DNA from 2 places in the Synechococcus sp. R5-15 genome. Region 2 is predicted to be linked to the other one. Evidence: riboswitches for the same ligand, from Rfam matches in the RefSeq annotation. Region 2 holds a riboswitch; the other holds the start of a gene.

Region 1 (14,762 bases), on a different contig from region 2:
GGTTTCTGCCATGGCCTGGGCGCGCGCCCGCAGGGATCCCTCCTCTTGCTCCAGGTGTTGCCACTGCTGCTCCAATTCCTGCCGTTGGCGGGCGAGCTGCTCCTGCTGAGAAGGCAAGGACGATTCCAGTTGTTGAATGAGGGTTTGCAGACGACCTTTTTCTTGGAGAAGATCCTGCTTCTGGCTGCCGATCTGTTCCAGGAGCGGCCCAATATCGACCTGAACCGGGGCAGCAGCTTGATTTTGCAGCTGTCTAAGGCGGGCTTCCTGGCGGGTCAACTCTTCATACTCTCGCTGCAGGTTTTTTTCCTGAGGCAGCAGGGCTTCTTCCAAAGCACTGCAGGCAGACTGGGCATAGTCGATATCCATCTCGATGTCAAACCGCTCCTCTGGAGAGGCGCTGGCCAGCCGCTCTTGCAGCTCCCGCAGGGTTTGCCGGTTTTGCTCCAGTTCGGCCCGCTGCTGGCTGACCTGGGCCGCCCGCTGCTCGTAATCTCGGCGCAGTTGGCTGACCAAAGCCGCCAGCTCCTCGACCGAGATCGCCGGCTCCCCAGCCCTGCCGTTGCTGCTGCCATCGACGATAAAGTCGTACTCCTGCACCAGACGAGAGGCTTTCTGGTATAGGCTCTCTTGAGATTGCAGCTGCTGGAGAATCCTCTGCAGGTGCTCTTGATGGGCTCGCAGGGATCCCTGTCGAGTTTGCCATTCTGCTTGGCTGTGCTCCAGGGATTGTCGGGATCCCCACCAAGCGGTGTGGCGTTCTTGCCAAGCGCGGTAGTCTCGATCCAGCTCGTCTTGCCGGGCCTGGGCCTGCTGACGTTCTGCTTCCAGTTGGGCAATCTGTTGATTCAAGTGCTCCTGCTGCTGCTGAATGTGGCTTTTCAAGCTTTGCAGAAGCGCCAAGGGATCTCCAGCCGGATGCAGACTCTCCTGGAGCTGTTGCATCAAAGCCTGTAGCTGCGCTGCTTCTGCCTCCCCCAAGCGGCTGGAGCGAGCTTCTTGCAACTGGGCTTCCAACTCTTGCCGCTGCCGATTCAGAGCTTCCCGTTGTTCTCCGATCAGGCGCTGTTGTTCAGCCAAGTAAGCCTGCTGGGCTGCCAGTTCCTCTTTGAGGCTGTCCAGGAGTTTGCGATCTTCCTCTACACTCTTGTACTGCTCGTACAGCCGCTGCACCTCTTCTTCTTGAGCTGCTAGCTCCATCTCGCGGCGGGTAAGCTCATGCGCCTGAAAGGTGAGGGACTGTTTCCAAACCTCGATCTCCTCCTCCTGGCTGCGGGCTCTGAGCTGAAGTTGGCTGAAGTTTTGCAGATAGGTCACCAGTTGGCGAGCGGCTTCGCTGATGCGGGCGACCTGACGGTTGCCGGAGATTTCCGCCAGCACCAATGACCCATCCTTGAAGCGCCCAGCCTCCTGGGCGATGCGGCCTTCCAAAGTAATGGATTCTTCGTTCACGGCCACCCAGGTATTGTCCTGCTGCTGCTTGGCCAGCAATTGCAGAGACGACTTGGCAAATCCAATCGGCTTGGATAGCTCTGCTAGGTACAGCACGCCTGAACTCCTCTAAAACAGCATGGACAGCACCAGCCTTGACCCCACCGAGCCACTGCCCCTGGCCGGGGAAAAATGGACGGCCGCCAGAACATGGCTCGCCGAGGCGCATAAAGACTACACCACCTTTCTAGACTCAACCATAGGGTAAAAAAAACGCCTTCGCCAGATGAGTTTTGGGGATGCCTGGGGTAGCTATTCAAACCGGTGGCGGAGCACTAAAGTAGTCTAGGGTGTGGTGTAGAGTTGTGTTCGGGGGTTGTATGGAGCTGCAAGGTGAGCCGCTTTCTGTTCGTCGGCGTTCTCCTGCCCCGCCGGTGGTCGTAGCCTCTCAGGTGTACCAGACAACAGCGCCGGAAGCCAAACCGCGCCACATTTTGGAAGCGATCGTCTGGCATAAAGAGCAGGAGGTGGAGCGGCAACGGGAGCAGCTTCCCCTCAAGCAATTGCAACAGCAACTGGATCAAGCCCCGCCGGTGCGGGATTTTGTGGCGGCCCTCACCCAGTCGCCTCACCCTGTTTCCCTTATTGCCGAGGTCAAAAAAGCCTCTCCCAGCCGCGGCGTTCTGCGGGATCCCTTTGACCCGGTAGCCATTGCCCAGAGCTATGAAGCCGGTGGGGCCAGTTGCCTCTCGGTGCTCACAGATGAGCGGTTCTTTCAGGGCAGCGGCGAGTATCTGCGCCGGATCCGTCAGGCAGTAGGGATCCCCATCCTCTGCAAGGAGTTCATCCTCTACCCCTACCAAATCCTCTGGGCCCGCAGCCTGGGGGCAGATGCGGTGCTCTTGATTGCCGCCATTCTCTCCGATGCGGATTTGGGCTACTTTCTCAAGCTGATTCGGCAATTGGGCATGGCGGCTCTGCTGGAGGTGCACACCTCCCAAGAGTTGCAGCGGGTGTTGCGTTTGCCTCAACTGCAAGACTCCAGGGGGCAGGTGCTCATTGGCATCAACAATCGCGATCTGAGAACCTTTGCGGTGGACTTAAACACAACGCGCAACCTGTTGGCCGCCCACTCGGAGCTCCTTGGCGATCTGCCTGTGGTCAGCGAGTCCGGCATCCATACCCCCGCCGATCTGCAGCAGTTGCGGGCCTGGGGGGTGCGCTCTGTGCTCGTGGGGGAAGCGCTGGTGACCCAGCCGGATCCCGGCCAAGCTGTGCGCCACCTGTTGTCATCTCAGTGAATGAAAACCATTTATCAATGGATCTCTGCGAGAACAATTGATCTCTAAGGATTGCTTGGATCGATGAAACGTATTCCTGTGCCGGCTCATATCCACTACGAATTTCTGCTGCGGGTGTTGGAGCGGCAAACCTTTCCGGCAGTAGAGGAACAGGATTTTGGCAACCGAGGCCGCACGCAAGAGCTGATCAACTCCCTGCGCAAAGCCCTCACCCAACAGGTGCAACTGGAGGAAGAGTGGCGACAGCGGGGCTATCAGGTGGACTACCGCTGGAATATGGACGAGCCTCAGCCTCCCTCTTGACCTTCCAGCCCACTGTAAGGTTTAGCATCCTTTCAGTGGCATTGGGGGGGGTTTCCAAGATGCAGGTTGTTTTGACGGTGCCCAAGCTGGCCTGTGGGGCTTGCGTGGACACCATTGCGCAAGCGGTGCGGCAACTGGATCCCCAGGCGCAGGTGGAAGGGGATCCCAAAACCAAACAGGTGCGGATTACTTCTGAGCGGCCTGTGGGCGATTTGCGGCAGGCCCTCACCCAGGTGGGATATCCCCCGGCCTAGTCAATTTTGGGCCGGGAACGGTCGGGCGTCTGTTTTGAATTTCTGTACAGATGGCTGCCTTCGCCCTGCCCAGGGTGGAGAGTAGCTGTCGTTTCATCAACAAGGTGTTGCCATGTCTGCCCATAAAGGGTCATCGGGTGCACTATCGGCCTCTGCGCCTTCTCCTGAGGGCACCTGGCAGTTGGCCCTGCAAGGGATGAGCTGTGCCTCCTGCGCCCGCAGCATCGAACAGGCCCTCGCTCAGGTGCAGGGGGTGTCCCACGGATCAGTGAATTTTGCCAGCGAGCAGGCCACCGTCAAAGGGGATCCCAGGCTGGTGGATCCGCAGGCGCTGATTCGGGCGGTGGAGCGGGCGGGGTATCGGGCGCGCCTTATCCAGGAGGATTGGCAGCTGGACGATCTGTCGGATCCAGAGCGGATCGCCCAACGGGCCGCAGAACGGGAACTGAAGCTCAAGGTGGCGATAGGGGTGGGCATCAGCACGGTGCTGGTGATCGGATCCCTGCCGATGATGCTGGGGATGGACATCCCGGGCTTTCCCATGTGGCTGCACAATCCTGGGTTGCAGTTGCTGCTGACGGCTCCGGTGCAGTTTTGGGTGGGCAAGCATTTTTATCGAGGCGCTTGGGCCGCTTGGCAACGGCGCTCGGCGGATATGAACACGCTGGTGGCCTTAGGGACGAGCGCGGCTTTCTTCTATTCCATTTTCCCAACGGTTTTCCCCGACTCTTTCCATCGGCAGGGACTGCATCCCGATGTGTATTACGAAGTGTCGGCGGTGGTCACCACCTTGATCCTGGTGGGTAAGTGGATGGAGCAACGGGCCAAAAGGCAAACCTCTGAGGCCATTCGCAAGCTGATCGGGCTGCAACCGAAAACGGCAAGGGTAATTCGCCAGGGGGTGGAGCAGGATATTCCGATTCGGGAAGTGCAGGTGGGGGATCGGATCCGGGTGCGCCCCGGCGAGAAGGTGCCGGTGGATGGGGTAATCCTAGAGGGATCCTCCAGCCTCGACGAGTCGATGGTGACCGGCGAGAGCCTGCCTGTTGTCAAATCGGCGGGGGATGAGGTGATTGGGGCAACGCTGAATCGGACGGGCAGCTTTGTGATGGAAGCGCGGCGGGTGGGCAAAGACACAGTTCTGGCCCAGATCGTGCGCCTGGTGCAGGAAGCCCAGGGATCCAAAGCTCCGATTCAACAGGTGGCGGATCGGGTGACTGCCTGGTTTGTGCCGGCAGTGATTGGGGTGGCAGTTCTAACTTTCGTGCTCTGGTGGGTGTTGGCGGACAACCTGACGCTGGCCTTGGTGAACACGATTGGGGTGCTGATCATCGCCTGCCCTTGTGCGCTGGGGTTGGCGACCCCCACCTCGATCCTGGTGGCCACGGGACGAGGGGCAGAATTGGGGATCCTGGTGAAAAGTGCCGACAGCCTGGAATTGGCCCACGACTTGCGCACGGTGGTCTTGGACAAAACTGGCACCCTGACTGAAGGTCGTCCCACTGTCACCGATATTTGGGCCCACGGCTCCTCTCCCCTGGCGGTGTTGCGCCTGGCAGCGGCGGTGGAGCGGCACTCGGAACATCCTTTGGCCCAGGCGGTGGTGCAGAAAGCCGAAGCCGAAAAAATTGTGATCCCTCCTGCCTGGCACTTTCAGGCAAGGGTAGGCAGTGGGGCAGAAGCTTGGGTGGAAGATCAGTGGATTCGCATCGGTCGGCTGAGCTGGCTACAGGAGATGGGGATCCCCTGGGATCCCTCTTGGTCAGAGCGGGTTCAGAATTGGGAAAGCCAGGGCAAAACGGTGATCGGCGTAGCCCAATCCCAGAGCCTGGTGGGGCTGTTGGCCATTGCCGATCCGCTCAAACCCACCTCTCCTGAGGCAGTGCAACAGCTGCAACAGATGGGTCTAGAGGTGATCCTGCTAACTGGGGATAACCCCACCACGGCCCAAGCGGTTGCTCGGCAAGCAGGCATTCAGCGGGTAATTGCCCAAGTCCGTCCGGATCAGAAGGCAGCTTACATACGCAGCCTAAGACAACCGAGACGGCGGGTGGCGATGGTGGGAGATGGCATTAACGATGCTCCGGCTCTGGCAGAAGCCGATGTGGGGATCGCCATTGGTACAGGTACGGATGTGGCGATGGCCGCCAGCGATATTACCCTCATGTCGGGGGATCTGCGGGGAGTCGCCACAGCCATTCAACTCAGCCGGGCCACCCTCAACAACATCCGCCAAAACCTCTTCTTCGCCTTTATCTACAACACGCTGGGGATCCCGATTGCCGCTGGGGCGCTCTATCCCTTTACAGGCTGGTTGCTCAACCCTATGCTGGCGGGGGCAGCCATGGCCCTGAGTTCCGTTTCGGTGGTCGCCAATGCCCTGCGCCTGCGACACTTTCAGCCCCCCAGACCAGCGGGCCGGCGTTAGGCCCTCTCCCAGGGGCAAGGGGGATTAGCGCGGCAACAGTTTTGCTGCCCTTTGAGCATGAGTCTGCCGTACCGCTCATGCCTCAGGGCTATCTTCTGGCAGACAAGAACATCCCCCCCGGGAGCTTGGTGAATGGCAAGAGGCAAGCTAACCTGAAAGGCTCAGGCAGACTGGGGAAAGCGCGGTGCAAGTCCGCCACTGTGACGCAACTGTGATGGGATCCCTCCCTCAGCCAGAACACCCACCTGCCGTTGTCCTGTACCCCTTGCGATTCACAAGGAACGGAGTTTTTTGTGTTGAATACCCTCAGTGTTTCCCCTCCCCTTTCGGTTGGGCAGCTTGCTTCTCCTTCATTGCCCCTATTGCTTATCGGCCACGGATCCCGCGACCCTGAAGGGCGGCAAGCCTTTCTGGAGTTGGCCCAAGTCTACCAATCCCTCACTCCCCATCGACCGGTGATCCCTTGTTTTCTGGAGCTGACGGAGCCGAGTATCGCCCAAGGGATCCAGCAGTGTATTGCCCAAGGGTGGCAAGAGATTGTGGTCCTGCCGCTGCTGTTGTTTGGGGCCCGCCACAACAAGTTCGATGTGACGATGGAATTGGATCGCCTGCAGGCCCTCTATCCCCAGTTGCGCATTCATTACGGTGGGCCGTTGGGGATCCGCATCGAGATCCTGCAACTGCTGCGAGACCGATTGGCCGCTTTGATGGCCGCCCAACCGCAGCGGATCCCAGAAGCAGAAACCGTGCTCCTGTTTGTGGGTCGCGGCTCCAGCGATCCCGAGGCCAATGCCGAAGCCTGTAAACTGGCCCGGTTGCTTTGGGAAGGATCTGGGTTTGCCGCTGTGGAAACTTGCTTTATCGGCATTACCCATCCCCGCCTGCCCGTGGGATTGGAGCGGGCCTTGTCCTGGCATCCGCGCCGGGTGATCGTGCTGCCCTACTTCCTGTTTACCGGAGTGCTGGTGAAAAAAATTGAGGCGGCAGTGGAGAAACAACGACAACGACAGCCGGAAATCGACTGGCTGATGCTGCCGGAATTGGGCCTTGTGGATACGGTGCTGCACAGCCTGCAGCAACTGGAGCAGGAAGCCCTGCAGGGCCAAACCCAAATGAACTGCCACCTGTGCAAGTTTCGCCTGGCCGTGAGCGCAGAGGTCAGAGCTGGGCATACCCATCACCATCCTCACGAGCCTCATGACCACCATCACGGGCACGGATCCCATCACCATCCTCATTCCCACCCTCACCACGACCACGGCCATACCCACGCAGCGGCTGGGGATCCCTGGGCCCAATTAGAGGGCTACCACCAACGGGCATGGCAGGTGCCCTAAGAGGGAAACAGAGGCTGCTGGCGGGATAAACTGAGTGCAGACAGGCAATTTTTGAACCTGGTTTTCCCGCTCTAGCGGTTGTGATGACGAAAAAACGATGATGCTCTCCCGCTCCTCTTGGGTTTCAGGTGCCGCTGCCGCGGGGAGCGGGATCTTTGTTTTCGCCCTGGTGGTGGGGCTGCTGGATCAGATCCTGCCCACCCTGCCCAAGGTTTCCCTCTCCCTGGCCGGGATCCCTGGGATCCTGGCTGCCGCTGGGGCCTCCTATGGGGCCTGGCGGGTGGTTCAGATGGGTCTGCAATCGGCTTCCTGGAGCGACTTTCGAGAATCGCTGGTGGCGACCCTATCTCCCTTTGATCCTGCCGACCACGGCGGCGAGCCACGACAACCTAAGGGGGATCCTCGCCCTTGGCAGGTGGCTCAGGAGATCCGGCAAACCCAGCTCCGCCATCAAAAGATCCTTGACCGCATCAAGCAGCGGGTGAAAGCCGAAATCCAGACCTGTGAACGCGCCCAAGCCCAACTGCGCAGCGAGCAGCAACGGTCTCGAGTCCTGCAGGCCCAAGCCCAACAGTTACAACAGCATCTGCAAAACCTACAAACATCTTCCCCTTCTCCAAGCTCCGAGTCGACCAAACCCACGCCAGAGCAAGCGCTGCGCCAAAAGCTCCGCCAACTTCAATCCCAGGTCACCACCCTGAAAATAGAATTGGAACGCCAAAGGACCCAACTGCAACACGCAGAAGCAGAGCGGGCTCAACTCCAGCAGCAGCAGCAAAAACTCAAGCGCATCCTGCAGCGCAAAAAATTGGAAAATCGAGAGTTGCGCTCCCAACAGGCAGAATGGGCCCGGCAACTGGAGCAAACTCAACAGGAGCTGCAAACTTTGCGGGAGTCCTACCGCGCCTTGCAAGTTCTCCAGGAAATAGGCTTCACCCTAACCCAAAACCTATCTCACGAAAGGGCGGAAACGGAGTCCTCTGGATCCTCCGACTAGCCGACCCGCTTTAGAACAAATACACTCCCCTCGCTGCCCCGACCCAGCCGCAAGTCTTCATCTAAATAGGTGATATCCAGCCAACCCGTTGGCTCGCGGCGGCGGATATCGATTTGAATAGCCGGGATTCGCTCCGGAGCCTGCTCGAGCAAATAGAGAAAGCTCTCGATCTCGTAGCTCATCAAAGCTTGGGATCCGAACACCAATCGCTCGAAAATCACCCTCACCCGACGCTCCGATTCGGGGTAAAAGCGCGCTGATACAGCCAAGACTCCCCGTGGCATCCAAGCCTCCAGCCAACCGGATCCCTGGATCTCCGCCACGTTGAAGACCCGTCCAGCCTTGGCCCGAATACACTGGTAGATCTCGCCGGTGGTCAAAAAAGGCAACTGTGCCAGCCGCAGCAGAGCTGTGCTCGTGGTAAATAGGGTGAGCCAGTTCCCCTCCAACCCTTCAGCAGCAGATGTTGGCTTGGGGGTGGGGTTGAGCGCTTCTAGGGCGGCAATTTGAGACAAAATCTGGGCTTTTTGGTCAGGGGAAACTTTCCGGCCCCGGTCGGTCGCCTCCAGTAGGTGCAGCAGAGCCGATTTTTGCTGAGCCAGAGCCTCAGACATGGGCACACTCCGAAGGCACTGACCCTATTTTAGAGAACGCGGGATCCCTCTGCCCTTAACCGTCTTCTTCTACGGGTTTCAGATTTAGATCTGCCACCTGCTCATACCCCAGCCCGGCCCGCACCACCAGCGGCTCGGATCCCGTCAAGTCAATTACCGTAGAGACCTTGGCCCGACGGGGGGCATCGTCATCCAGCACCAGATCCACCTGTTTTTCCAACTGCCGCATCTCTTCAGCCGCAAAGATCCCACCCTCATCCCAGGGGTCGCTCTCCCATTCCCAGGTTTGCCCAAAACTTAAGCCCAGGGATCCGACGGGATCCCCCCCCAGCTTGGCAGAGGTGGAGACAATTGGATTGCCCAACTCTTCCAGCAAAGCCTGACAAATGGCAGAATCGGGCACGCGGATGCCGGTGGTTTTCCGTTTGGGCTCCATCACCAACTTGGGCACCAGCTTGGTGGCCGGCAACAGAAACGTAAACGGGCCCGGGATCAGCCGCCGCATCAGCCGATAGGCCGAATCGGTTACCTGGGCATAGTGGGCAATGCGTGAGAGAGAAGGGCACAAAAAGGTAAGAGGCTTGTCGTTGGAGAGCTGCTTGATACGGCGTACCCGCTCCACTGCTTGTTTGTGGGTCACATCGCAGCCAATGGCATAGACTGTATCGGTGGGGTAAAGCATCACCGCCCCCTCCCGCAAAGCCGCCGCAATCCGCCGGATGGAACGGGCCTGGGGCTGTTGCGGATGCAGCTTAAAGTACTCGGCCATCGGGCAGATGGGAAGAGGTCAAGACTGGGAGCAGCTCCCCCCCAGGGGGTTTTCCACAAGAGGGCGGGGGGTCGGTGGCACCGACGCGGGCGGGGATCCCTGAGATTCGGGCCAGTCCTTCAGTTGTTGCATCAGGGCTTGGATGTGCAGACGGGGCAGATAGGGCCAGTCGCCGGCTTCTTCCAAATCCTGAAGCACCCGATACAGAGCTTGACGGGTGTTGGGCAAAGACTCCCGAAAGGCACCTTCCAGGATCGCGCGGTGCAACTCCTCCAGCAGCCGCAGGAGCATCAGCAGCTCCACACACGCTCCCGCCCTCGCCTGGGCCGCCTGTTCAACGGCCAACATAATCTGACGCAAATCCGGTGGCAGATCCTCCGCCGAGATATACATAGCCACTCGTCTCTGGGTTCTGGGAAGGCAGGGGCTTTCCCATTCTAAGATTCTTCTGCCCTAGGACTGGATGGATTTTGCCCCCACAAGATCCAACTGCGCAGGCTGTTGGGATCCCCGACCCAGGCACTGCCACACCCGCTGCAAGAGGGCATCCAGCCCCTGCTTGGCAATCGCAGAAATGGTCACCACCGAAGTGCCGGCAGCAGCAGACAGCCTCTGGGCGCGCTCGGCAACCTGCTGGGGATCCAGAACATCGATCTTGTTCAAAACCAGGATTTGTGGCTTATCGATTAACCCGTGGCCGTAGGCGCGCAGCTCCTGCTGAATAACCTGGTAATCCTTGACGGGATCCGCCGCCGTGCCATCCACCAAATGAATCAGTACCCTGGTACGCTCCACATGGCGCAAAAACTCATGGCCCAGCCCCACCCCCAAGTGCGCCCCCTCGATCAGCCCCGGAATATCGGCAAACACCACCCCATCTCCCGATGGATGGGGCACCACCCCCAAATTGGGCTGCAACGTGGTGAAGGGGTAGTCAGCAATCTTGGGCCGGGCAGAGGAGACCACCGAAATCAGAGTGGACTTGCCCGCATTGGGCAGGCCGACAATGCCCACCTCGGCAATCAACTTCAGCTCCAGGCGCAGGCGCACCCGTTCTCCCGCTTCGCCCTTGGTGAATTGGCGGGGGGCGCGATTGTGGTTGCTCAAAAAATGGGCATTGCCTAAGCCGCCTTTGCCCCCACGGGCTACCAGCAATTGATCCCCCTTGCCCACCAGATCGCCCAACAATTCCCCCGTCTCCGCATTGAACACCACAGTACCGCAGGGCACCCGCACCAGCCGATCCGCACCACTGGCCCCGCTGCGATGGTTGGGCCCCCCTTTGGCCCCGTGTTCCGCCTTGATCACCGGTTGAAAGCGAAAATCCAACAGAGTTTGCAGGCCAGGATCGGCCACCAGGATCACTGAGCCGCCCCGCCCTCCATTGCCGCCGGATGGCCCCCCAGCCGGCACATACTTTTCACGGCGGAAGGCAACGATGCCATCTCCGCCATTCCCCCCTTGCACTTCAATTTCGGCTTGGTCGATAAAGTGCAATTGCTCTTCCTCCAAATCTTCTATCTTCCAGCTTGGCAAGATGCCGGAAAACTTGCCACAAAAGACGCTCCTCTAAGCTACGATGGTATTTCCCAGCCACATCCTCCCCAGGTGGGAAAGTGGAAGTGGGATCCTGCCAAACTCGATTGGCCTTCTACCCTTTATCCCGCGCAACTGATCTGTTACTGCACCCCTATGAGTCGATTCACTGCTGCCGATGTAGGTTTTACCACTGAAGACTTTGCCGCCCTTCTGGATAAGTACGACTATCACTTCAGCCCTGGCGAAATTGTGGCGGGTACAGTATTCTCGGTGGAGCCACGCGGTGCTTTGATCGATATCGGGGCCAAAACGGCTGCCTTTCTGCCGCTCCAGGAGATGTCGATTAGCCGCCTGGAAGACCCGCACGAGATGCTGCAGCCCGGAGAAACCCGCGAGTTTTTTATCCTCACCGAAGAAAACGAAGAGGGACAGCTGACCCTCTCCATCCGTCGCATCGAGTACATGCGGGCCTGGGAACGGGTACGGCAGCTCCAGAAAGAAGATGCCACCGTTCGCTCAACCATTTTTGCCACCAACCGAGGTGGAGCCCTGGTGCGGATTGAGGGGCTGCGGGGCTTTATCCCCGGATCCCACATCAGCACCCGCAAGCCAAAAGAAGAGCTGGTGGGCGAAGAGCTGCCCCTGAAGTTTCTGGAGGTGGACGAAGACCGCAACCGCCTGGTGTTGAGCCATCGCCGCGCCTTGGTGGAGCGGAAGATGAACAAGCTGGAAGTGGGCGAGGTGGTGGTTGGCACGGTGCGGGGCATCAAGCCCTATGGTGCCTTCATCGATATTGGCGGCGTCTCCGGCCTGCTGCACATTTCCGAGATCTCCCACGATCATGTTGACACGCCCCACAGCGTCTTCAACGTCAACGACGAAGTGAAGGTGATGATCATCGATCTAGATGCGGAGCGGGGGCGGATCTCGCTGTCCACCAAGCAACTGGAGCCCAATCCCGGCGACATGATTCGGGATCCCAAGCTGGTTTACGAGAAGGCTGAGGAAATGGCAGCCAAGTACCGCGAGCAACTGTTGGCCGCTAAGCAAGGACAAGCGGCAGAGGCCCCACCGGAAGTGGTGGAAGAGGAGCTGGAATACGCGGCGGCGGCTGTGGAATGATCACAAACTTTGCGTATTTCTGCCTGCTACAAGGCTTAGCTAGGCCGCCGAGAAGCCCCGCCCTCTCTCGCTTTAGCGGCGCGGAGCGCTTTGCATCAGCATGAGTGCGGGAGTATGTCACGGCATGAGCCTTTGGTTCCATCAGTGTGAGTGGGGAGCTGAGGAGCGATCCATAAGCCCGTGGGGGCGGGGGCAGTCCAAATGTCCGAAGAGACGGGTACTGCTGCTGTGGCGAGGTAGGCTAAAACAGGAAGTGCGGCTGGCGTTCACGTAGTGTTGCCAACCTGCGCCAGTAACAGGAGTCCCCCACTTCTGAGCTTGAGGATCCTGTCAAAGACTGTAGATTTGCCCATCTACGAGCAGATGGGTGATGCCTTTCTTTTGCAGTTGGGTGCGCACAATCTCCAGAATGTAGCCGGGAAACTGGATTACCCGGTAGGGTGGGTAGGTGTTGCTGCCCCGACGGCTCATTTCGGAAAAGCGGCGGGCCACCTTGTGGCTGTCGAAAATCGGCAGCGTATTGGCGTTATCCATCCCTTCGATGGGCAGGGATCCCGAGCCAAAGAATTCTTTGAGAGGGCGGGTGGTCAGTTCTTGGTAGCGGTCAACAACGACATAGCAGGTTTCCGGTAGGGTGAGCTCTTCCAGGGGTAATACCTGAATTTGATAGCTGGGATCGGTGAGGGGATCCTCTTCTGGCCCATCTTCATCTTCTAGGAGATAGTCAGGGTCGTCCTCATCCTCGTCTTCGAGGTCACGGTCTTCTTCGGTCTCTTCCTCATCCTCTTCCCCGACATCCTCCACATCTTCCTGAAGCTCAGCCGCCAACTGCAGTTCTTCTGGGGGCAGTTTTGGCAGAGACTCTGTTCCAGCGGTGTTATCCTCGCCTTCGTCGTTTGCGTTCGGCTGCAGCGAGGGAGATGAAAAAGGCAGCTCCGGCTCCAGCGGCAAAATCTGCTGCTCTGGGGCTGGGATCCCGCCAACAACAGCTTTTTCCCCCATGTCTTTGCGGCGGGCAGCCGAGCGTTTGAGATGGATCAACCGCTGATACTCATCGGCAGCGATATTTTCCTTCAACACGCGGGTGATGGTGGTGATGCTCACCTGAAATTGCTCCGCCAATTCGACGGCGGTCGCTGTCGAGCCGCGGTAGGCGCTAACAATTTGCTGTTGTTCTTGCTCTGAAAGTTTGCTGCGAGCCATCCCAGGTCACCCAATCCAAAAACCGAAAAAACTGAAGAGGATCCTTAGCCAGCGGCGGTTGCCCCACACACCCGGCTGAGGCCGGCAGCTAGCTGCTCCCGCTCCAGCCCCTTGCCAATCAACACAATTTTGGACAAGCGGGGCTCATCGGGATCCCAGTCCCGTTCCAGAAAAAGGGTTTGCCGCTGGCCCACCTGATGAAAGATAACCCGCTGCGGCTCATCCAGAACCGACAGCACCCCCTTGGCGCGAAAAACGGTCTCGGACAAGTCTTGTAGCCAATCGCGAAAGGCCCCCAAATCCAGCGGCTGCTGCAGTTGAAAGCTCACCGATTGGATCCCGTCCTCCTCGAGGTGATGGCTATGGTGGGCCTCAGTCTCTGCATTGGGGAGCCTGGGATCCCACAATTCTGGGCGGAAGGCATGCACATCCAAGATGCGGGCCAGAGGCACCTGGGCATGGGTGGTGAGCAGGCAAGGGGCAGCGGGGTTGTAGCGGCGCAGATCGAGAAGGATCCGCTCTCGTTCGGCTTCGTCGATCAAATCCACCTTATTGAGCAACAAAATGTCAGCGCTGCCGATCTGGTGGGCGGCGGTTTGCGAGCGCTGGAAATTGCGCCAGTATTCGGCACCGTCAACCAAGGTCACCACGCCATCCAGGCGCAACTCCTCATGAAAGACCCTCTGCACAAATAGCTCGGTCACCTGCCTGGGATCCGCCACGCCGCTGGTTTCCACCACCAGATAGTCCAACGCCTGGGCATGCTGGAGCAGCTGGCGGGCCGCCCGTTCAAAATCCTCTCGCACCGTGCAGCAGAGGCAACCATTGTTGAGCTGCATCAGCCCCCCCTCGGGCATGTTGACCAACTCGCCATCGATGGAAATCTCGCCAAACTCGTTGAGGATAACCCCAATGCGCAACCCATGCTCCTCTTCCAAGATGCGCTTGAGCAGCGTGGTTTTGCCACTGCCCAAAAAACCTGTCAAAATCGTCACCGGAAGCTGAGCTTTCATATCAGGTGAGGCTGAACTGACAAGCGGCCAACAAACCCTTCTCTCAAGTTCCCCAGAAGCTCTACTAGCTTAGCTTTAGGGTTGGCTCTCCAGGATCTGGACAAGGGGGAACGACCGCTCCCACCCAAATTAGATCCTCTAACCCATCAACTAGTTATCCAACTATTTATTAATGTCCTCTGGGCGTTGGGGCAGACTCTCTCCTGAGGATCCCTGGGGACGAATGAGCTCGATCGGCAGGCCATCGGGATCGGCGATGAACGCCACTTCATAGACCTGGCCCCCAATTTGCTGGAGCTGGGGCGGCAGCAGCAGGGTAAGGGGCACTTGCGCTCGCAAATGTTCTAGGTAGTTGGCCAGGGATCCCCATTCGGGGCCCACCTCAAAAGCGGGGTGATAGTAGCCCACATAGTGGGGATCCCCAAAAGGATCCGGGGCAGGATGGGGCTGC
Region 2 (14,762 bases):
CCTCGGGCCAAATCTTGAGCAGCTTGTATCCAAAGTGGGGCTGAGATCAAGCGGCAAGATCTGGGGATAGGTTGAGCACTCGATTGCAGGCCAATCATGCTTTAATCTCCTGGAAAAAGGTGGTCTTTCAGAGGACAGCTATTAAGCAAATGCTCAAAAACAATTTGCCGAGCTACTTGGGGAGTAACCCGCTTGTACCAGGTGCGATCCCCAGAGTAAAAAACCACGGGCCCCTGTTGGCAAACTTCCAAGCAGCCTGAGGTGATAACCTGTACGTCTAGGTTGGCTTCTCGAAGGGCGGATTCCAGAGCTTCTACAACCGGTTGGTAGTTGCGGGAAGGATAACAACGGCTGGAACGACAAACAGCAAGGTAGGGACGTTTAAGAGGGTTATCCTCATAGGGGATCCGCTCTTTCCCCTCCACATAGATGGCGCGGATGCGCTCGTAAAGAGAAAGCTTTTGGTAATCTGCTTTGCCTTCCGGCAGGTAGTCTTCCTCTGGCCCCAAAAAGGGGCTGGGCAGAAAAATCTGCAGCAAAGGCTCTTCTGCTCCATTCCAGAATTGGATCCCCCACATGCGGGGCTGACCTTGGGGATTGAGGCGCCGGTAGAGAGCAGCACGGCTAACCAATCTTTTGCGGCGCAGCTCGGGTGGGGTCTTGCGATGGGGGCCGCCTTGGTGCTCCTCCAGGCACAAATGCAGGTGCCAAGTTTCGGTGGCAACGGTTAGATAGCCATCGTAGAGCACGCACAAAGCTGGAGGTTTCTTGAAAGCCAGCTCCAGCACCCCGCCTTCCGCCACATGGCCCACCTGGATCTCGGCCCAGTGCTCTTGAAACAGCTCGTAGAGCAACGGCCCCAAGCAGTCGATGTGGGCAGGGATCCCTTCATAAAGGGTTGTCCAACCCGTTAAAGAAACTTCCTGCCAAGTTTGATGGAGAGGGGTTATCCAGGGCGTGAAAGCGGCCATGAGAGAGCTCCTCAAGGTAGTGGTGGAATACGAGTAATCACCTCTTTTTTCAGAGGGCGCTCGGCCCAGGGTAGGATCCCATCCAACTTGGTTAGGTAGAGCTCTGCTGTCTGCAGAATCAGCTCCACATCTTTTGGATCCAGATCTCCAAAAACATAGGTCATCTTTTGAGGTGCTGCCAACGCAACAACGCAAGCATGGCTGCAGGCGCTCATACAGGCAACTGGTTTTAGAGTTAGTTGGGGGTGGAGGGTTTGGGATTGCAGGGCAGACAGCAGCATTTCTCCCTTGCTAGTCCCTTCTTTTTGGCCGTTAACCCACCGAGATCCGCAAGTGACACAAACCCAAAGACAATGGCTGCTGGGTTGCTGGGCAGCGCTGCCAGCTTGGATGGGCAACTGGGAAGTTGATCGAGACATGGTGCTCCTTGATATAGTCATAGGTTTCTGTCCAAGCAAAGGGTGTGAGAAGAGGCAAAGACGATCTCAATGTCTTGGCCAAGAATTCAGCAGTGAGTTAGACAGCTAAAAGTCAGCCTCAAGTCGCTCTAAAATTGGCCCCTTAAATTAAGCCGAACGGTGCGACCCACTCCTGGGTAGCCGGGGAAAACCTCATATTGCTCATCCAGCAGGTTATCAACCCCCACTTCTAGAGCGAGATTTTCTGCTACTGGGATCCCTCCCCGCAGAGCCAGGTTGGTGTAGCCGGGCAGAGATTGGGTATTGGCGTTGTTGGTAAAGAAAGTGCCAATGTGATGCAGGAAAACTGAGGCATACCGATCCTCTGCATCGCGGTAGCTCAGGCCCAGGTTGAAGCTGTCTGCTCCCACGAAGGCTAGCTGTTTGCCAACCGTTTTGGGATCCAGCGCCGAGCGGATGATGGGATCGTTTAGGGTGTAGTTGGCAAAAAGAGTCCAGTTTTCCCCCAGCCGCAAATCCAGGGCTGCTTCTATGCCTGTGTATTCCACGAGCTCAATGTTTTCGTAGGTTCCCCTGCGCGGGCCGGTGCTGACAAAGGTGATGCCATCGCGGATGCGGTTATGGGCAAAGGTCAAGCGCAGTAGGCCAAAATCTCCCAAAGCCTGATCCAGGCCAATGTCAAAACTCTCTCCCCGCTCCGGTCGCAAATTGGGGTTGCCGTCGACTTCAAAAAAGCCGCGCAGCCGAAAGAACAGGTTTGAGATCAAGGGGGTGCGAAAGCTGCCGGCATAATTGGCCCTCAGGGTGGTGCCTTCTGCCAAAACCCAGCGGATCCCTGCGGCAGGAGAGGTGGCCGAACCGTTGACCAGATTGCTCGAATCTTGGCGAACACCTAAGTTGAGATAAAAGTTGGGCTGTGGCTTGTAATCCAGACGGGCAAAGAGGGCCCCTTGGTTCACGGTATTGTCGTAGTTGACATTGGTGGATCCCCTGGCAAAGGAGAAGGTGGTGTTGCGAGCTGAAATGGATCGGTAGTCTGCTCCTAGAGTAAGCTCCAGGTTTTCAGCAGCCTTCCAGGTGTATTGCAGTTGGGATCCCCACCCCGTTCGCAGGATCTCATCCCGGGATCCCTGGCTTTGTGGGGCGCTGAAGCGATAGTTGAGGTCGTCAAAAAATACCCTAGCTTGCAGGGATCCCTTCTCTTGATTCCACAGCCAACTGAGATCTAACAGCAGGTCGTTGGTGTTTTGCCCTGCATCGGGGGAGGGAAACTCGGTGCTGCCGGGCACCTGAAACGCTTTGTTGAGATAAAGGGCATTTCCGGTTAGGACCTGGCCTTCTGCCAGTTGCCAGGTGAGCTTGGCTTGTAGGTTGTGGTACTCCACTGCCGAGTTCTCCCGCCTGCCTGCTTTGCCCAAACGCCTAATTTCAAAGGGAAAGTCGTTGTTGCTCTGCAGACGGCGATAGCTGACCACCCAGCCCAGATCCTGCGCTTGGCCGCGGTTTTGGATCCCTTGCTCGTTGAGGCCGTAGCTGCCGATAGCCGCTTCCAGCACGGTCTCGGATCCCGGCTTTGGCTCCAGGGTTACGATGTTGATGACCCCGCCAACGGCATCGGAGCCGTATAAGGTGGAGCCCCCACCTGGAGAGATCTCAATACGCTCGACCACATCTGTAGTGATCTGAGACAGATCGAACCCGCCAAAAAAGCCCAGGTCGTTAATGGGGCGGCCATCCAAGAGCACCAACACCTGGGCCGTTCGTCCTCCCCGCATAAACTGGGAGCTAAGGGCTCCCAACTGGGTTCCCGCCGTGCCGTCGCTGAGGATCCCGGGCAGGTAGCGCAGGGCCTCCTGAACCGTTCTTGCCCCTTGCTCTCGAATTTGCTGGCGGGTAACGACGTAAACCGGGCGGGAAGAATCCCGCAGCAAGCCGGGGCGACGAAAAGGCGTGGTGACGGGTTGATTTAAAATCTCGGCGCTAACACCGGTTTCCAACACCTCTTGAGCTGAAGGTGAAGAGGCCGCCGGCTGCGCCCACGCTGGGATCCCCAAAACAAAGCCCCCCAGCGCCAGGCTGAGACCTAGAATGGGATTCATTTTCTTTCTTGAAGCTCCTGATTCCGTGCGACGCGGAAGAAATGCGAGCCAAAACCGCAGGCGGGCATCCTGACTGAGGGCATGGGTCTAGCCCAAGCCCATCACAGTTGCGGCACAGCGCCGGATTTGCACCGGACTTTCCCCTTTACATGCCCTGGCTGATCCCCAGGACAACCTGTCGGTACAGCTTTCTCTGCGATTGCTCCGAAAAAGCCGTGCTAGGCATCATACATCCCCTGCTCTGGAGTTCCTATCCTGCCAGGGGGGATGTCATCCCCAGGGGTGAACGGGATCCCAACGGCAATCCCAGGGCTTCGGATGGGCCACATCCCATTTAGGCCAGATTTCTTCACTGCTTTGTAAGCAGTTGAAGGATAGCCCGCTGCTACTCCAGATCGCGAGGCCCAGGGATCCCTTAGCCTTTTAGAGAACAGAGATACGCTGAGACTTCACAAGACCCACAGCTTTTGGGAAAGCAAGATGGGGACGCTGGCCTAGCCGTCATGGGCGGGATCCGTATGAATTAGTACCCAACCGGATAGAAAAGAGGGGCTTTTTCGATTTCTGGCAAAGCCGTTGCCTGGTGGGCTGGATCCGGCTCAACTTGGCTGGGAGAGGCAATCGGCACCTCGATCATCCGATCCGGTACCAGCGGCACCATTTCGGAGCGGTCGGCAATTTCCCGCAGAGAATTGGCAATGGATTCTTGAGTCAGCAGAAACTGTCGTTCGTTGCGCTGCATCTGCTGCCACACCTGGTAACGCTGGCTCCACCGGCTTTGGGTATGCACAGTCCAACTGTAAAGGCTCAACACTGAAACGCCGGAGAGGATAGCCATCCCTGTGGAGATTTGCTTCCACCAGGCTAGGTGTTCTGCCCAAGCAAGATGCTGGCTGCGAGGATGGGCTGATTTCAACTTCAAATCCAAAGGCTGGGTGCGGCTGGCTTGAACTGTACCGGAGAGGGGTCGGCTCAGAGCAGAAGACCGTCTGTGGCGACGAGGGCTCTTGGGACGATCAAGACCTGCGTTCAAAGGCTGGCTAACCATAGGGCTTAACCTCACACACACCAAGGGATCCGACGGTGCAGGACTGCCGGTTCCGCTTCACCCTAGTTCCCCGCATCCCCCAATAGCAACCCCCTTCTCCCGATTCCTGGTCTCGGCGGGCTAGCCGTCCGCTTCACAGTAGCCGATCTCTTGAGAGCGGGAGAACCAACCTAAACCTACATCTGACTGCTGCGGGCAGCCACTCGCAGTTTGGCAGAGCGGGCCCGTGGATTGCGTTGCCGTTCCAGTTCGGAAGGGGACAAGGGCTTGGGGGTGAGCACCTGCCAACGGGGATCCCTGCGAAAGGCCCATTTCACCAGGCGATCTTCAAGGCTATGGAAGCTGATTACGGCCAACCTGCCGCCGGGTTTCAACCAAGTGGGGGCTTGGGCCAGCAAGGTTTCTAAAGCCTCCAGTTCTCGGTTCACGGCAATGCGCAACGCCTGAAAGACGCGGGTGGCCGGGTGGATGCGGCCTCGCCGAGCTGCCGGAGGTACCGCCTGCCAAACCACCTGGGCCAACTGAGTGGTTGTGGCGAGGGGACGAGCCTGCTCGATGTGATGGGCGATGCGGCGGGCAAATCGCTCTTCGCCGTAACGGGTGAAAATCTCGATCAACTCTTCGACCGGGCGATGATTAACCCAATCGGCGGCAGTCTCCTGAGCTGTACTGGGATCCATGCGCATGTCCAGCGGCCCCTCCCCGCGAAAGCTAAATCCCCGCTCAGGACAGTCCAGTTGCGGAGAACTCACCCCCAAGTCGGCCACGATGCCATCGAAGGGAATCCCCTGCCCCTGCTCATCCCGAAAGCCATGCTGCTGCAGATCGAAATCGGCAAAATTGAGGTGCCACAGTTGGATGCGGCTGCCGGGGATCCCTTCTGCTGCAAAACGCGCTTGCGCCGCCTGTAGAGCCGCCGGATCCCGATCCAACCCCACCACTCGGGCAGCTCCCCCCCGCAGCAGCGCCAAGCTGTGCCCACCCCCTCCCAACGTCACATCCAAAAAAATACCGCCCCCCTGGGGTTGCAGGTAGGCCATCACCTCCTCGGTCAAAACGGAATCGTGTTGATACACCTCGCCAAGCACGGTTTGCGGGGGTTCTATTTCTGCTGCTACAAAGTTCAGTATCTGCAAAAAAAAGGCCGAGGCCAGGCCCCGACCGAGGAATCCATGTTGTTAAGGTGATCCTCTGAGAAAAGAGGGGTGGCCGTCAAAAGACAGGCTGTCTTGGGATCCCCGGCAAAATCTCTGGGGCGCGAGTCCCGCTCTGAGTATGATGAGACTGCTCCCGCTTTTGCCAAGTCTGCCGTCAGGGTTGCTGTGTTGACTCACTCTTCTGCTACTGATATCTTGACCCTCTCGCCGGCCAAGGGCCTGCGCGGCCAAGTCAGCATCCCCGGCGACAAATCCATTTCCCACCGCGCCCTGATGCTGGGATCCCTGGCCGAAGGAGAAACCACCATCCAAGGGCTGTTGCTGGGAGAGGATCCCCGCAGTACGGCAGCCTGTTTTCGGGCGCTGGGGGCAGATATTTCGGAGCTCAACAGCGAGTGTGTTCGCATTCGGGGAGTTGGCCTGGGCCAGCTGCAAGAACCGGCAGACGTGTTGGATGCAGGTAACTCCGGCACCACCTTGCGCCTGATGCTGGGGATCCTGGCTGGCCAGGCCGGGCGCTTTTTTGCCGTCACCGGCGATCGCTCCCTGCGCTCGCGGCCCATGGGGCGGGTGGTAGAACCGCTGCGGCAGATGGGGGCCAGCATTTGGGGACGGGCCGGTGGGACGTTGGCACCTTTGGCCGTACAAGGGGGATCCCTCAAGGGCATTCACCATCGCTCCCCGGTGGCTTCGGCGCAGGTGAAATCCTGCCTCTTGCTGGCGGGCCTGCTGGCAGAAGGCACCACCCAAGTCACCGAGCCGGCTCTCTCTCGGGATCACTCGGAACGGATGTTGCGGGCCTTCGGAGCCGACATTCACGTGGATCCAGAGGCGAAAACCGTGGCCGTGGTGGGCGGATCCCGCCTGGTGGGCCAGAGAGTTCAGGTGCCGGGGGATATCAGCTCGGCAGCCTTTTGGCTGGTGGCCGCCTCCATTGTGCCCGAGAGCGAATTGCTGCTAAGGGATGTGGGCCTCAACCCCACCCGTACCGGTGCGCTGCAGGTGTTGCAGGAGATGGGGGCCGATATTCAAATTGAAAACTGCCGGGAAATGGCCGGCGAGCCCCTGGGAGATCTGCGGGTGCGTTCGGCCCGCTTGCGCGGCTGCACCATCGCCGGCGATCTCATCCCCACCCTGATCGACGAGATCCCGGTTTTGGCGGTGGCAGCTGCCTTTGCCGAAGGGATCACGGTGATTCGCGATGCCGCAGAGCTGCGGGTCAAAGAAAGCGACCGTCTGGCTGCCATAGCCCAAGAGCTGAGCCGCATGGGAGCCCAGGTCACTGAATATCCCGATGGCCTGGAAATCAAGGGAGGGATCCCTCTTCACGGGGCCGAGGTCGATAGCCACGAGGATCACCGCATCGCCATGAGCCTGATGGTGGCAGCTCTAGGAGCGCAGGGATCCACCCTCCTCAGGGGAGCCGACTGTGCCCGCATCTCCTACCCCGACTTCATTCCCACCCTGCAACGATTGACTGCTTCCCCCCTGGAGTCTTGAGAGGGCCCATCTTTAACTTTGCCGCCTCTGCTCCTATGTCGACCTGCCCCAGCCCGCCCGGCCCTATCGCCATCGAACATCTCTGCTTCCGGGTTCCTCCCGGTGGGCAAGCAGCCTTTCTTGAGCAAGACGAGCGGGTTTGGGGATCCGCCCTGCGCCGGCATCCGGGTTTTCTGGGCAAAGAAGTTTGGCTGGATCAAGAGGATCCCGAACTTGTCCACCTCATCCTCCGCTGGGCCAGCCGTGCTGACTGGAAGGCCTTTCCCTCCGAGCAAGTGGAGGCATTGGATCGGCAAATGCGGCCTTTTTATGTGCGCTTGGAACAGGCCAAAGAATACCAGCTCTGGCAGCCCGGCCCTTCTGCAGGGACAGGAAAGCAGGATTAAGGGATCCCTTCAGTCTCAAAACCTACCTCAGAGCCCACCGAGTCAGCCCTGGGGGATCCTGCCACCCGCTCCTGCTCCACCAGCTCCCGCAAGCTGGGCATGGTCACGGCCAAAGCTCCTTCTCGCCGCTGCAGCCCCGCTTCAAAACTCTCAGGGGTGACAATGCCGCCGGAAATGAGCATCTTAAAAGCATCTTCCACCGGCATGAACACTTCCACCACCTGGTCTTCCGGCACAATGGCGTACCAGCCCGTCGTTGGATTGGGGGTGGTGGGCACAAACAGGCCAAGGGAGCGCTGCGGCCCATCGGGCCGAATGGGAGTTTGAATGGTGCCCGTCACAAAGGCCAGCGCCCAAGCTCCTGGTCGGGGATATTCCACCAGCACCACCCGCCGAAAGCGCTGATTGTTGGGGGCAAACAAAACACTGACCAATTGCTTCAAGGTCTTGTACACCAGCCCCGCCACCGGAATCGCATGGAGCAACTGTTCGCTGAGATTGAGCAGCCACTGGCCGACAATGTTGCGGGCCATGAAGCCAATCAACAGGATGAGCACAATCGGCGTCAACAGGCCCACCGCCAGATCGATGAGGTTGATCAAGATCGGGTGCAAACCCTGGATGGGATTAAACTGCTTGGGAATGCTGGTCAGAAAGCCAATGCTCCAGGTGGCCACCTCCACCGTCAGCCAAATGGTGGTTGCTAGAGGGATCACCACCAGCAACCCCGCCACGAAGTAGTTCTTCAGATGCTGTTTCCATTGAGAAACCATGGTGAGGTCGTTCCGTCAAGTCAACCGAGTGGATGCACCGAACCCTTGCAAGTGGAGCTTGCAGATGGCAATCATGATACCTGCCTTCTGCATTGCCCTCATGGGGGGCAGCCGCAACTTGCCGGCAAAAGAAACCGGGCTGCCAAAAAGCGCAGAGCCCCAAACTTTCATCAGGCCGATAATGCTATCTTAGGTCGATATAAAATTTTGTAAAGGCAGGGATCCCGTCCCGAGGCGTTGTGGCCAAGCCCCTGGATGGTTTGTGTTTCTGCTGGGTGTTGCGTGGGAGGCCCTATGTCAGAGTCGGATTGGCTAGAGCATACCTGTCAGGTGGAGGTACCTGTTCCCATCGAGCAGGTATGGGATTTGTGGGCCAACCTCACCCTCATGCCCCGCTGGATGAAGTGGATCCGCTCGGTGGAATTGCTGGATCAGGAGCTGTCCCGGTGGACACTGGATACCCGCGGCCTCACCTTCAGTTGGATCTCCCGCACCCACACGGTGGTGAAACACCAACACATCGGCTGGAGTTCGGTGGAGGGGCTGCCCAATCGGGGCGCGCTGCGCTTTTACGACCGCAAAGGCAGTACCATTGTGAAGCTGTCGGTGGCCTACAAGCTCCCGGGGATCCTCGGCAAAATCTTGGATGGCCTGTTTGTGGGCAAAGTGGTGGAGAGCACCATCCAGGCGGATCTGGAGCGCTTCAAGGCCTATGCCCTAGAGCAGGCGGGGCCAGCCGCCGACAATGCCTCGGCCAGCTAGCCTCAGTTTGTCAGGCCCAAGCGTTTTGTTGAACTTCCCCTTGCCAACCCTCACTGCTGCAAAGGTTTTCTTCATGCCCGATCCCTCTCCTGAGCCTGTCATCGCCCTCTCTCGTCAGCCGGTGGACAACCGCAACATTCGCTTCTCTCTGGAGCGGGGCGAGCTGGATCTGGATCAACTTCTCCTGCTGTTGAACCGCAATGCCTTTTGGGCGCAGAATCGCCAGCGGCAGGAGATGGAGCGGGCCGTTGCCCACAGCCATCCGGTGGTCAGCGCCTGGGATGGGGAGCGCCTGATTGGCTTTGGCCGCGCCACTTCCGATGGGGTTTACCGAGCCGTCCTCTGGGATATCGTGGTTGATCACGATTACCGACGTCAGGGCATTGGCCGCAAGTTGGTGGAAACCCTGATCAGCCATCCCCACCTGCAGTCGGTGGAGCGCATCTACCTGTTCACAACCCATCAGCGTGGCTTTTACGAGCGAATCGGCTTTGTGGAAAATCCCAGCACCACCTTGGTTTTACACGGGCGCCCTCTGGAGTTTTTAGTCCCGGCTGCCGAGCAGGAGCAGGCTTGACCGACAGGGATCCTGGGTGAGTGTATCTTGAACAACAGTGGGTTGGTTCGGCCTCGGCAGGAGAACGCGCTAGCCTGAAAAGCAAAAAAAGGTGAGAGGGTGTACCTATGGCCAATCGCCTCGCCACAAGTTCCAGCCTTTACTTGCGCAAGCACGCCGAGAACCCGGTGGATTGGTGGCCTTGGATCCCAGAAGCTCTGGAGAAAGCCCGGGCCGAGGATAGGCCGATTTTCCTATCCATCGGCTATTCCAGTTGCCACTGGTGTACGGTCATGGAGGGCGAGGCCTTCTCCAACCCTGAAATTGCCGCCTTTTTGAATGCCCATTTTTTGCCCATCAAGGTGGATCGCGAGGAGCGGCCGGATCTCGACAGCATCTACATGCAGGCGTTGCAGCTCATGAGCGGGCAGGGGGGGTGGCCCCTCAATGTTTTCCTCACGCCCGATGACCTGGTGCCCTTTTATGCTGGCACCTATTTTCCCGTAGAGCCCCGCTTTGGCCGCCCGGGGTTTCTGGCCTTGCTGCAGCGCATCCTGCAGTTTTACCGGCAGGAAAAGGAAAAAATAGAGGAGATGAAAGGCCAGATTTTGACGGCTCTGACCACCCTCAGCGACTTAGTGCCGGAAGACCACATTCCCGCCGACCTGCTGCGCTCTGGGATCCCCAAGATCCAGCCTTTGCTCTCCAATGCCGGGGCGGTGCAGCAATTTCCCATGATGCCCTACGCCCAGTTGGTGTTGCGCTCAGCCCGCTTCGACCCACCGGAAGGGATCCCCGGCTCGCAGAGCGCTCTGGAACGGGCCAAAGAGCGAGGCATGGCCTTGGTGCTGGGAGGGATCTTCGACCATGTGGCCGGCGGATTTCACCGCTACACCGTGGATCCCACCTGGACGGTGCCCCACTTTGAAAAGATGCTCTACGACAACGGGCAGATCCTAGAGTTTCTCTCCGATCTGTGGGCGCACGGTATCCAAGATCCGGCCATCGAGCGGGCGGTGCGGCTGACGGTGGAGTGGGTGGCGCGAGAGATGACCGCCCCTGCCGGGTATTTCTACGCCGCTCAAGATGCCGACAGCTTTGCCCGGGCAGAAGATCGAGAGCCAGAGGAGGGAGAGTTCTACGTCTGGCGCTGGCAAGAGCTGCAGGAGCTCTTGGGGGAAGAAACCTTCCGCGCCTTGCAGCAGGCGTTTGACCTGTCTCCGGGGGGCAATTTCCCTGATCGGCCCGGCTGCATCGTCTTGCAGCGCAAACAGGGGGGGACGTTGCCGCCAGAAGTTGAAGCCGCCTTGACCACCCATCTGTTTCAGGCACGCTATGGCTCTGCGGATCGACGAGTTCCCTTCCCTCCGGCAGTGGATGCCCAATCGGCCCGTCTGCAATCCTGGCCAGGGCGAATCCCACCTGTCACCGACACCAAGATGATCGTCTCTTGGAACGCCTTGATGATCTCCGGCCTGGCGCGGGCCTATCAAGTGTTCGGCAACGCAGACTATCTGCAATTCGCTCTGCGGGCTGCCCAATTCATCCTCAGCCAGCAGCGCCACCCTGAGACCGGATCCCTGTTGCGCCTGAACTACGATGGCACAGCTCAGGTGCCCGCCAAATCGGAAGATTACGCCCTGCTGATCAAGGCCCTGTTGGACTTGCAGCAAGCCTGCCTGCCTCTGGTGGGGGATCCCACCCCTCAAGACTGGTTGCAGGCTGCCCTCCAGCTCCAGCAGGAGATGGATGCGCAACTGTGGGATCCGGCCAGGGGGGGATACTTTGTCAGCGATGCCCAGAGTGCCCCTGAGCTGTTGGTGCGAGAGAAGGAGTTCCAGGACAACGCTACCCCTGCAGCCAATGGGGTGGCCATTGCCAACCTGGTGCGCCTTGCCGCCCTCACTGGAGATCTGGACTACCTGGAGCGGGCAGAGCAGGCCTTGAAAACCTTTGCCCACATCATGAGCACCCAGCCGCGCACCTGCCCCAGCCTTTTTGCCGGACTGGATTGGTATAGCAATTGGGTGAAAGTCACCCTGGAGGCCGATTCCATTCCCGCCTTTCAGCAACGATCTTGGCCCACCACCGTCTTTGCTCTCCCCACCGAAGCCGAACCTCTGCCGGAAGGAGCTTTAGGGCTGGTGTGCTGGGGCAACAAATGCCTGGCCCCTGCCAGTTCTCTCGAGCAAATCCAGTCCCAAATCACCAAAGGCCAAAACCGGGCTTACTGACCTTTGCCCAATTTTTTCCCAGGACAGCAGGGATCCCTTTGCCAAGGTTACGGCTGGGACTGCGCAGGCTTTTCCACCCCAAAAAACTCAATGCGGTAACTTTGGATGCGGGTGCCCGTTTGTTGCTCCACTTGGGCCAGCAGTTCAGGCGGCAGCTCCACGTCCACATCCAAGATGCGGTTGCTATCCAGACAGTTCACGTGGCTGTGGGGATGGGTGCGGTTGCCGTAGCGGCGCCCATCGGCACGATCCAAGCACTCGACAATGTTGTGGCTGGCCAAAGCTTCCAGGTTTTGATAAACGGACGTGTGGCCAATCGGTTTGCCCTGCTGATTTAGGCGATCGTAAATCTCGCGGGCGGAGAGGTGCTCGCCACACTGCCACAGCAGCTCCAGGATATAACGGCGCTGTCGGCTCAAACGCAGATTGCACTCCCGGCACCGTTCCAAAGCAGCTTCCAAAGAATCCAAGGGGCGAGGCATGGAAAACCTCAAGTCATACCGAGTCTGAGATAGGTAGTTGCTCATCTCTACCAAGGTAGCATTTGTGCGTCAACAGTTGTTCAAAAAACACCCCGAACTCTACAAGAGCTGCCGCGCATAGCCATCTTCGAGCCGAGTCCAGGCCGTGCGCAGATGGAAGAGCCCAACATCAGCCTTTTGATTTTCTACAATACCGCTGGAGTGTTGGGGGCAAAGATCATGCAGCGGCGCAAGGTAATTCTGGGTTTGTTGGGGTTGGCCAGCAGCAGTGGATTGGCAGGAGCCTATTGGGCCAGTCGGCAGCAGCCCTCTCATCTAGCCCCAGGGATGGGATCCCCTAGAGCCGCTCTCCCCTCTCCTACCCCCCAGCCCACCCCCACCGTCGTCCCCCATCCAGATGCCCCCCATGGCCTCTACATCCCCCCCCGCCGAGATCTGCGCCTCTTGGTCATCAGTGACATGAACGGCATCTACGGCTCGGTGGAATACGACCCAGAGGTGGATCGGGGCATCGGCCTCATCCCCTATCTTCAGCCGGATATTGTTTTGGGAGGAGGAGATATGGTGGCCGGTCAGGATCCCCGCCTGTCGGAGGAGCGCATTCGCGCCATGTGGGCAGCCTTCGACCGGCATGTGGCTGGCCCAATCCGTGCGGCCAAACTTCCCTACGGCTTTACCTTGGGCAATCACGATGCTTCCTGTGCCCGCACCACGCGGGGCGGCTTTCTCTTTCAAAAAGAACGGGATCTGGCCCGCGAGTTTTGGAACGATCCGGCCCACGACCCAGGTTTGAACTTTGTGGATCGGGGGGACTTTCCCTTCTACTACACCTTTGAAAAAGACGATGTGTTTTACCTAGTCTGGGATGCCACCTGCAATTACATCCCGCCCGAACAAATGGCCTGGGCGGAAGCGGCTCTGGCCAGCGAACGGGCTCAGAAGGCCAAGTTGCGCATTGTCATCGGCCATCTGCCCCTCTACGCCATCACCGTCGGGCGCGACGATCCGGGAGAAGTGCTGCTGGAGGCGGATGCCAAACGGGCTCTGCTGGAGAAGTACCGCGTCCACACCTACATCAGCGGCCACGACCACGGCTACTACCCTGGCCACAAAGGGCAACTGCAACTGCTTCACTGCGGCATTCTCGGCTCTGGCCCTCGTCCCCTCTTGGGCAGCCCTCTGCCCCCCCGCAAGACCCTCACCCTTATCGACGTGGATTTCGAGAGCCCAGATGTTACCTATTACACTACCTATCACATGCGGGATCTGAGCGTGATCGACCAAGCAGAGCTGCCCCGTTTCATCACTGGGCACAATGGCTTGGTGCTGCGCCGCGACGTCAATTGGGACAACCTCACCCCCCAAGAAATCGCCACCTGCCAAGCTCGTATTGGATCCCTGTGTCGGGATTAACGTCTCCGTCTTGGCAAAAGATTGATGAGCCGTTTGTAGATGCTCTCGCGAGGGTTCTGCACACTTCGCGAGCAGCCCAGGCTTTTCAACAGATGATTCAAAGCAGCTTTTTCCAGCAACACCAGCCATAGCCGGTGCAACTGTGTCTCTCGCATAACGGATCCCAGTGATTGATTTCAGCGAAACTGTAGAGAGCTTGTGAAGGCAGCAACAAGAAACGTTAAAGAGAACACAAAGTTGGCAACGGAATGTTGGCAGTGTTATCTTCAAGCGCGGTTGACCTACCGTCGCTGAGCCGGTTGACTGTTGCGCCTTTTCCCTGCCGTCCAACTGATCGACAACTGGAGCGCAAAACTCCTGCTACCCTGGTTGAATGATGGTTTCGTTCCTGGTTGAGGTAGAGGGGAATTTGACAGATGAGCAGGTGCGGGAGGGATTCCACGCCCTCTCTGACCCGATTCGCCTGCGCGTGCTGCAACTGCTGCAGGGGCGTGAGTTGTGTGTTTGTGATCTCTGCGAGGAGCTGAAGGTGAGCCAATCCAAGCTCTCGTTTCACCTAAAAACCCTGCGGGATGCGAAATTGGTCAATGCTCGCCAGCAGGGGCGCTGGATTTACTACAGCCTCAACCCACCCGGTTTTCAGCTCCTGCAGCATTTTTTGGATAGATTGGGGCAAGCTGGCCCTGTCAAGGCCGCAGTTCCCTGTGTGGAAGACCTCTAAGGCGCGCAGGGATCCCAAAATGTCCCTAGAAAAACTGTCGGATCCCGCCCTTGTACATTCCGAAGACGGGCTTGCTGCAACACAAGAAATTACAGATGTGAATGGTGTTCCCTGCTGGCAACCCCAGGGATCCCGGCGGGTCAACTCGGAGAAAATGAGGATCCCATCTCCTAAAATCCATCAAAGTTCCCTGACACCAGCTCCCCTGTTGCTTAGTTAGGATTGATACAAGAGAGGTGGG

What was found. Region 2 has a riboswitch for cobalamin ahead of NW839_RS08560 (TonB-dependent receptor plug domain-containing protein). Riboswitches for the same ligand answer to the same signal wherever they lie in the genome.
Region 1: another riboswitch for cobalamin. It lies ahead of NW839_RS05670 (sirohydrochlorin chelatase); the one in region 2 lies ahead of NW839_RS08560 (TonB-dependent receptor plug domain-containing protein).

What each region holds. Positions count from the first base shown of each region.
Region 1 covers NZ_JANSIK010000057.1:8,067-22,828, reverse strand. Annotated here, with positions in the region: gene hmpF (pilus motility taxis protein HmpF) at 1-1,548, opposite strand, end outside; gene trpC (indole-3-glycerol phosphate synthase TrpC) at 1,812-2,732, shown strand; gene NW839_RS05685 (DUF5340 domain-containing protein) at 2,796-3,035, shown strand; gene NW839_RS05680 (heavy-metal-associated domain-containing protein) at 3,095-3,289, shown strand; gene NW839_RS05675 (heavy metal translocating P-type ATPase) at 3,402-5,717, shown strand; cobalamin riboswitch at 5,845-5,981, shown strand; gene NW839_RS05670 (sirohydrochlorin chelatase) at 6,014-7,054, shown strand; gene NW839_RS05665 (hypothetical protein) at 7,152-8,051, shown strand; gene NW839_RS05660 (PAP/fibrillin family protein) at 8,048-8,665, opposite strand; gene NW839_RS05655 (L-threonylcarbamoyladenylate synthase) at 8,721-9,434, opposite strand; gene NW839_RS05650 (hypothetical protein) at 9,453-9,827, opposite strand; gene obgE (GTPase ObgE) at 9,888-10,931, opposite strand; gene NW839_RS05640 (30S ribosomal protein S1) at 11,127-12,095, shown strand; gene NW839_RS05635 (hypothetical protein) at 12,426-13,298, opposite strand; gene NW839_RS05630 (CobW family GTP-binding protein) at 13,343-14,311, opposite strand; gene NW839_RS05625 (VOC family protein) at 14,474-14,762, opposite strand, start outside.
Region 2 covers NZ_JANSIK010000093.1:11,595-26,356, reverse strand. Annotated here, with positions in the region: gene NW839_RS08570 ((2Fe-2S) ferredoxin domain-containing protein) at 102-971, opposite strand; gene NW839_RS08565 (DUF1636 domain-containing protein) at 983-1,390, opposite strand; gene NW839_RS08560 (TonB-dependent receptor plug domain-containing protein) at 1,519-3,489, opposite strand; cobalamin riboswitch at 3,531-3,683, opposite strand; gene NW839_RS08555 (hypothetical protein) at 4,013-4,537, opposite strand; gene rsmH (16S rRNA (cytosine(1402)-N(4))-methyltransferase RsmH) at 4,714-5,625, opposite strand; gene aroA (3-phosphoshikimate 1-carboxyvinyltransferase) at 5,860-7,194, shown strand; gene NW839_RS08540 (TIGR03792 family protein) at 7,230-7,580, shown strand; gene NW839_RS08535 (DUF502 domain-containing protein) at 7,577-8,353, opposite strand; gene NW839_RS08530 (SRPBCC family protein) at 8,648-9,115, shown strand; gene NW839_RS08525 (GNAT family N-acetyltransferase) at 9,189-9,692, shown strand; gene NW839_RS08520 (thioredoxin domain-containing protein) at 9,800-11,905, shown strand; gene NW839_RS08515 (Fur family transcriptional regulator) at 11,953-12,387, opposite strand; gene NW839_RS08510 (metallophosphoesterase family protein) at 12,541-13,800, shown strand; gene NW839_RS08505 (ArsR/SmtB family transcription factor) at 14,177-14,521, shown strand.